DNA from 2 places in the Pseudomonas sp. 3A(2025) genome. Region 2 is predicted to be linked to the other one. Evidence: riboswitches for the same ligand, from Rfam matches in the RefSeq annotation. Region 2 holds a riboswitch; the other holds the start of a gene.
What was found. A riboswitch is a leader RNA that binds a small molecule or an ion and turns the genes downstream of it on or off. The one in region 2 is predicted to bind thiamine pyrophosphate.
Positions count from the first base shown of each region.

Region 1: linked by a shared signal. The riboswitch ahead of ACYP2A_RS10185 (TenA family protein) and the one ahead of thiC (phosphomethylpyrimidine synthase ThiC) in region 2 are both predicted to bind thiamine pyrophosphate.

Region 1 covers NZ_BAAILM010000025.1:190,086-193,491, forward strand. Annotated here, with positions in the region: gene ACYP2A_RS10175 (hypothetical protein) at 1-494, shown strand, start outside; gene tenA (thiaminase II) at 504-1,169, opposite strand; gene ACYP2A_RS10185 (TenA family protein) at 1,173-1,820, opposite strand; TPP riboswitch at 1,862-1,967, opposite strand; gene ACYP2A_RS10190 (urea carboxylase-associated family protein) at 2,038-2,889, shown strand; gene ACYP2A_RS10195 (CitMHS family transporter) at 2,895-3,406, opposite strand, start outside.
Region 2 covers NZ_BAAILM010000039.1:153,207-156,612, reverse strand. Annotated here, with positions in the region: partial or broken gene ACYP2A_RS16335 (glycosyltransferase) at 1-263, shown strand, start outside; gene ACYP2A_RS16330 (TolC family outer membrane protein) at 274-1,713, opposite strand; TPP riboswitch at 1,866-1,970, shown strand; gene thiC (phosphomethylpyrimidine synthase ThiC) at 2,130-3,406, shown strand, end outside.

The sequences.
Region 1 (3,406 bases), on a different contig from region 2:
TCGGGGCCGAGCTGCAAGAGGCCTGTTTGTTGGCCGCCAGCTATCAACTGCCGATTTTATGGCTGGCCTTGTTCGATACCGATGACCTGGTCAACGTCGCCGTGCCGTGCGAAAACGATGAGGGCGAAGCACTCACCGAGCAGGTGCTGACCTGCTTTGCCTCTCTTGAAAAAGCACGGGCAACTTACGCCTCGCGCAGGGAAAGGCTACAAAAGGCGCTGGACCCGGATCATGCGCCCGCCGTGGCTGAGTGGGATGAATTTGTTGCCTCTCTGAGTGGGTCTGCGGTGCAGATCGATCTGATCGAGCTATGGATGCTGTATGGCGACAACGCGGCGCTGGATGAGCAAATCAGAGAGTGGCTGGCAGGCCTTGATGACACCGCCAGCACGCAATGGGCATCCATCTGCGATCAGGCCAATCTGGATGATGCGGACGTGCGCCGTAATGGCGTTCGCGGCTATCCGTGGAATGTCGAGACTGGCTGGCAGTAACGCAGGAACTCAGCCCTGTACCGCGTCCAGCCCCATCTGCCAGAAATCGGCTTCCAGCCGTGAAGCCTTGCCGAAGACCCCGGCCAGTTCATCGAAGCGTTGCTCGGTCATGCTCCGCGCGGCCAGCTCGTCCAGGTGCCGGCGCGCGTCGGCGGCCACTTGCTGATAGCCGTCGCTTGCATATTCGGCGATCCAGTCGCGGTACGGATGATCGGCCAGCGCCTCGACGCCCTCGGGCGCCAGGGCGCGGCCGATGACCGCGTAGCCGATCACGCAGGGTGCCAGCGCCGCATGCAGTTCAAGCAGGTCGCCGGCCGCGCCGCAGTCCAGCACATAGCGGGTGTAGGCCACGGTGGCCTGATGCTCGGGGGCAGCGTCCATGGCCTCGCGTGCAATGCCCCAGCGGGCGCAGAGCCGCACATGCAGTTCGGTCTCGTTGAGAATTGCCGCCAGCCCCGCCTGGGCGGCGCGGATATCGTCCAGGGTGCGGCTTTTGTAGGCCGCCAGCGCCCACGCGCGGGCGAACTGGATCAGAAACAGGTAATCCTGAATCAGGTATTGGCGAAACGCCGCGTGCGGCAAGGTGCCGGCGCCCAGTTGCTGGACGAAATCATGCTCGACATAACGCTTCCAGTCGGCAGCGGTAGCGTGGGTGAGGCGGTCGAAAATATCCATGCTTCAAGCCTCGATGTCGTAGGCAGTGTCGAAAAACTCGCGCTCAAGTTGCACGGCGCGCAAAAAGAAATCGCGACTCAGGGCCTCTTCGGCAGGCCCCACGCGGTCCAGCTCGGCACGCAGAAAGTCGATGAAGTCGCGAAAGAACGGGTTGTCGTGCAAGGTGATCCACTCGGCATGCACGAAGTTGGCTGGCAAAGGCTGCGGTGCGCGGCTCGCCCAGTCCAGGTACAGCCACTCGGCCACATTGAGCACCGCCAGCGCCGCTGCATAGGAACGGGTGGCCGCTGCCTCGCGCATGATTGCCTTGAATCCGGCGGTGGCCGCCGCATCCGGCGCTTCCAGACGCTGCTGTTCGGTAATGCCCAGCGCCTCGAACGAGCGCAGGAAGTAGGTGTTTTCCTCGCCCGAAATCATCCCGGCAAAACGCCCCAGCCGCAGGCGTGACTCAAAGCTGTCGGCCGTGGCAATCGCCGCGCCGAGCAGGGTCAGGAAGCTGTCGAGAAAGCGGTGGTCTTGTATCAGGTAACGGCCCATGACCCGCTCATCGACAGTGCCGGCAAACAGTTCATGGACAAAGCGGTGCTCGACGGCAGCCGACCAGGCGGGCTCGCTCTGACGGCGCAGGGTTTCGGTAAATCGTTCGTTCATGGGGCTGGGCTCTCTGCAGAGGAAACAGGAGACCGGCAAAAAGGCAGGTTCAATCCCATCCCTTCGCCGGCATTATCCGGATCAGGTTCGAAGGGTCATCGCTACAGCGATTTCTCAGCCCGGATACGGGCTCCCCTTGGTGCAGGCATCTATACAGCAGGTGCAAGTTATTGTCATCTTGAATACCTGCCATCGCCCCCAACCCCGAGGACTCACCATGTACAAGGACTACCCCGCCGCCTATCAAGTCAGCAAAGGCAGCGCCCTGCAGGTCGACACGGCCTTTTATGAGCGCATTCGCGATCACAAGGAAGGCCGCACGCTGGTCGAGCAATTCGAGGTGCCGATTCGTACCGGGCGCGCCTGGAAAGTGCCGGCCGGGCATGTGTTCCGGGTGACCACGCCGGTCGGCCCGCAAGTCGGCGACTTCAATGTGTGGAACGCCAACGATCCGCGCGAGCGCATGTGGGCGGCGCGCACCCGGCAGTTGCAGGGCGCGCATGTCAGCACCCATGACCGGTTGTGGTCGAACCTGCCGTTTTTGCGGCCGATGGTCACCATCACCGACGACAGCCTGGCCGACTATGGCATCGACGAACACGGCGGGCGCTTGCACGACCTGCTGGGCACACGCTGCGATCCGTATGTGAACCGCATGCTCACCGGCGAAGACTTCCACCACCATTGCCACTCCAACCTGACCCGCGCCGTGCTGCCGCATGGCCTGACCGAGTTCGATGTGCACGATGTGCTGAATATCTTCCAGTGCACCGGCCTTAACCACGACGACCTGTATTTCATGAAAGCCTGCCCGGCCAAACAGGGCGACTACCTGGAGTTCTTTGCCGAAATCGACCTGCTCTGTGCGCTATCGACCTGCCCCGGTGGCGACCTGTCGCTGCCGATGTGGGGTCCGGACGCCGAAGACCCGCTTACCGTGTGCCGGCCGCTGGGGGTCGAAATCTACAGCCTGCCGCCCGCGTTGCTTGAAGGCTGGCAGCCGCCGGCGCGGGCTGCCTATAACGGCAATCATGGCTTGCTGATTCCCAAGGCGCCCTGGGAGAAATAAACGCTTCAGACAAAAAAGGACAACGCCCCGGTCAACAGTGCCAGTGCGGTGAGGACCAGCGAGGTCAGCACCGCCCACTTGACCGTGGCTTTCTGAAAATCGCCGATGTCGCGCCCCACCATGCTCACCAGCAGCAGGGTCGAGGCTACCAGCGGGCTCATCAGATGCACCGGCTGGCCCAACACCGAGGCGCGGGCAATTTCCACTGGCGAGATGCCGTAAGCGGCGGCGGCATGGGCCAGAATCGGCACTACACCGAAGTAATAGGCATCGTTGGACAGCACGAAGGTCAGCGGCATGCTGGTGATCGCCACCACCAGCGGAAACCAGCGCCCCCAGGCTGGCGGAATCCAGTCGACCAGGGTTTGCGCCAGTGCATCGACCATTTTGGTGCCCGAGAAAATCCCGGCGAATACCCCGGCGGCAAACACCAGCAGCACCACGGTCATGGCATTGCCCGAATGCGCCAGGATGCGCTCTTTTTGCACGTCCAGTTGCGGGTAGTTGATCATCAGCG
Region 2 (3,406 bases):
ACCTGCTGGAGCCGGCGGCGTTGGCGAAGCCGGTACTCAGCGGACCGTACTTGTTCAACTTCCTCGAAATCGCCGCCATGCTGCGCAGCGCTGGCGCCTTGCTCGAAGCCAGCGACGCGACAGCATTGGCGACAGCGGTGCAGAGCTTGTTCGACGATCCCGAAAAGGCCCGCCGCATGAGCGATGCCGGGTTGCAGGTGATGAAAGCCAATCAGGGCGCGTTGCAACGGTTACTGGATGTGATTGCCCGACTGGCCAAATAATCGCCCGTTATCAGCGTTTCGCCGGGCGCTCGAAATTCTTGCGCGCGGCTTCGGCCAGGTCCGGTGGCAAAAAGTCCTTGTCCGGGTTGTAGTCGGGCTTGAGGTAGCGGGCCAGGTCCTGCAAGTCATCCGGGCTTAATGTGCCGGCGGCCTGTTTCAGGCGCAGGCTGTCGAGGATGTAGTCGTAGCGGGTGTTGTTGTAATCGCGCACCGAGGCATACAACTGGCGCTGGGCGTCGAGCACATCGACGATGTTGCGGGTGCCGACCTGATAGCCGATTTCCGTGGCCTCCAGCGCGCTCTGGTTGGAGATGATCGACTGCTTGCGGGCTTGTACCTGCTCGACATCGGTGTTCACCGCGCGGTGCAGGTTACGGGTGTTTTCCACCACCTGGCGGCGCAGGCCCTCGCGGCGTTGTTCGCTCTGGGTCAGGCGCGCATAGGCTTCACGCACTTGCGAGCTGGTCAGCCCGCCGCTGTACAACGGAATGTTCAACTGCACGCCAATCGTGCGCTGCTCGACATCGCCGCCATAGTTTTGCCCGGTGTAGTTGGGGTTGGTCAGGCCCAGCGCATCGTTGTCGCCGCGCTGGTAAGTGGCCACGGCATCGACGGTCGGTGCGTGGCCGGCCTTGCGCTGGCGCACGGTCTGCTGCGCGGCTTCCACGGCATGGTTGCTGGCTTGCAGGTCGAGGTTCTGCTGGGCGGCGGTGTCGACCCAGGCCTTGGCGTCGTTGGGCGAGGGCGGCAGCACCGGCAGGCTGTGAACCATGCCCTCGATGGCGCTGTACTGGCGATTGGTCAGGGTGACCAGCGCCTGGAAGGCGTCGTCGACCTGGCGCTGGGCGATGATCCGGTTGGCCCGCGAGGTGTCGTGGCTGGCTTGGGCCTGGAGCACGTCGGTCTTGTCCGACAGGCCGACGTTGAAGCGTTCGTTGGCCTGGTCGAGCTGGCGCTTGAGTGCCGATTCTTCGGCCTTGGTGGTGGCCAGGTTGTCCTGGGCGCGCAGCACCGTGAAGTACAGCTGCGCCGATTGCAGGATCAGGTTCTGCTCGGTGGCCGACAACTCCAGCGCCGCCTGCTCGTTCACCGCTTCTGCAGCCTGCAACTGGAACCAGCGGTCGGCGCGGAACAGCGGCTGGCTCAGGGTCGCCTGATACACCGTGCCGCTGCGGCTGATGGTTGCCCGGGGCTGATCGATACTGGTGCGGGTGTTGTTGCTCTGCGCGCTGGCCGAGAGGTTCGGCAGCAGGCCGGCGCGGGCCTGCGGTACGCCTTCGCTGCGCGCCTGGTAATCGGCGCGGGCTGCCGCCAGGTCGGCATTGTTGTCCACTGCCTGCTGGTAGACATTGACCAGCCCGGTGCTGGCGGTGAGCGGGGCATCGTAGGCCCAGGCGTGGGGGCTTGAAGCAAACGACACAGCGATGACCCACGACAGTTTGCGCAGCATGAGGCGTTTCCTTTTCCTGAAAATAATGCAGTCGGACCGGGCTTGCGAGTGTAGAGCCTGACGTTGGGCGCAACAATCGGTCATATCGGCCATTTATCGCAGGTGTTGCAAAGGGGACTGGCGCTTGGCCCCCTGGCCGGCATAGACTGGCGCCGTTCTTGTCGGGGTGCCTTGCTATGAGGCTGAGATCGGTTAAACCGGATCCCGTTGAACCTGATCAGGTTAACGCCTGCGTAGGGAACAAGATTGCTCGCTCCCGGCGAGTCCTCTTGAGTGTCGTCCGGGGTCGTGCGTTCAATTTATTCGAACACCCGCCTTCTTGCGATGCTCTGCGTCTTTGTTTTTATAAAGCGCGCCCCCCGTCTGTTCAGGTCACTCCGACAATCAATCCGCCCAGGATGTCAGGAGAGACCGTGATGAGTACAAAATCAAAAAACGCACCCCATCTGAGTGAATCGGCCCAGGTCGACTCGGGCTCGGTATTGCCCTTCACCCGTTCGCAGAAAATCTATGTGCAGGGCTCGCGGCCGGACATTCGCGTACCGATGCGCGAAATCAGCCTGGACGTGACGCCGACCGATTTCGGCGGCGAAATCAATGCGCCGGTCACCGTCTACGACACCTCTGGCCCCTACACCGATCCCAATGTGATCATCGATGTGCGCAAAGGCCTGGCCGATGTGCGCACGCCGTGGATCGAGTCGCGTAACGACACCGAACTGCTCAGCGGCCTGAGTTCGAACTTTGGCCAGCAACGCCTCAACGATGCCGAACTGACTGCGCTGCGCTTTGCCCACGTACACAAGCCGCGCCGCGCCAAAGCCGGCGCCAACGTCAGCCAGATGCACTACGCGCGCCAGGGCATCATCACCGCCGAGATGGAATACGTCGCCATCCGCGAAAACATGAAACTGCAAGAGGCCCGCGCCACCGGCCTGTTGCAGCAGCAACACGCCGGGCACAGCTTTGGCGCCAGTATCCCCAAGGAAATCACCGCTGAGTTCGTGCGCGAAGAAATCGCCCGCGGGCGGGCGATCATTCCGGCCAACATCAACCACACCGAGCTTGAGCCGATGATCATCGGCCGCAACTTCCTGGTGAAGATCAACGGCAACATCGGCAACAGCGCGCTGGGGTCGTCCATCGAAGAGGAAGTCGCCAAGCTGACCTGGGGCATTCGCTGGGGGTCGGACACGGTCATGGACCTGTCGACCGGCAAGCACATTCACGAAACCCGCGAGTGGATCATCCGCAACTCGCCCGTGCCGATCGGCACGGTGCCAATCTACCAGGCGCTGGAAAAGGTCGGCGGCGTGGCCGAAGACCTGACCTGGGAGCTGTTTCGCGACACGCTGATCGAGCAGGCCGAGCAGGGCGTCGACTACTTCACCATCCATGCCGGCGTGCTGTTGCGCTATGTGCCGCTGACCGCCAAGCGCGTCACCGGCATCGTCAGCCGGGGCGGCTCGATCATGGCCAAGTGGTGCCTGGCGCACCATAAAGAGAACTTCCTCTACACCCATTTCGACGACATCTGCGAAATCATGAAGGCTTACGACGTCAGCTTCTCGCTGGGCGACGGCCTGCGTCCGGGCTCGATTGCCGACGCTAACGACGCGGCGCAGTTCGGTGAGCTGGAAACCCTTGGCGAGCTGACCAAGATCGCCTGGAAGCACGACGTGCAATGCATGAT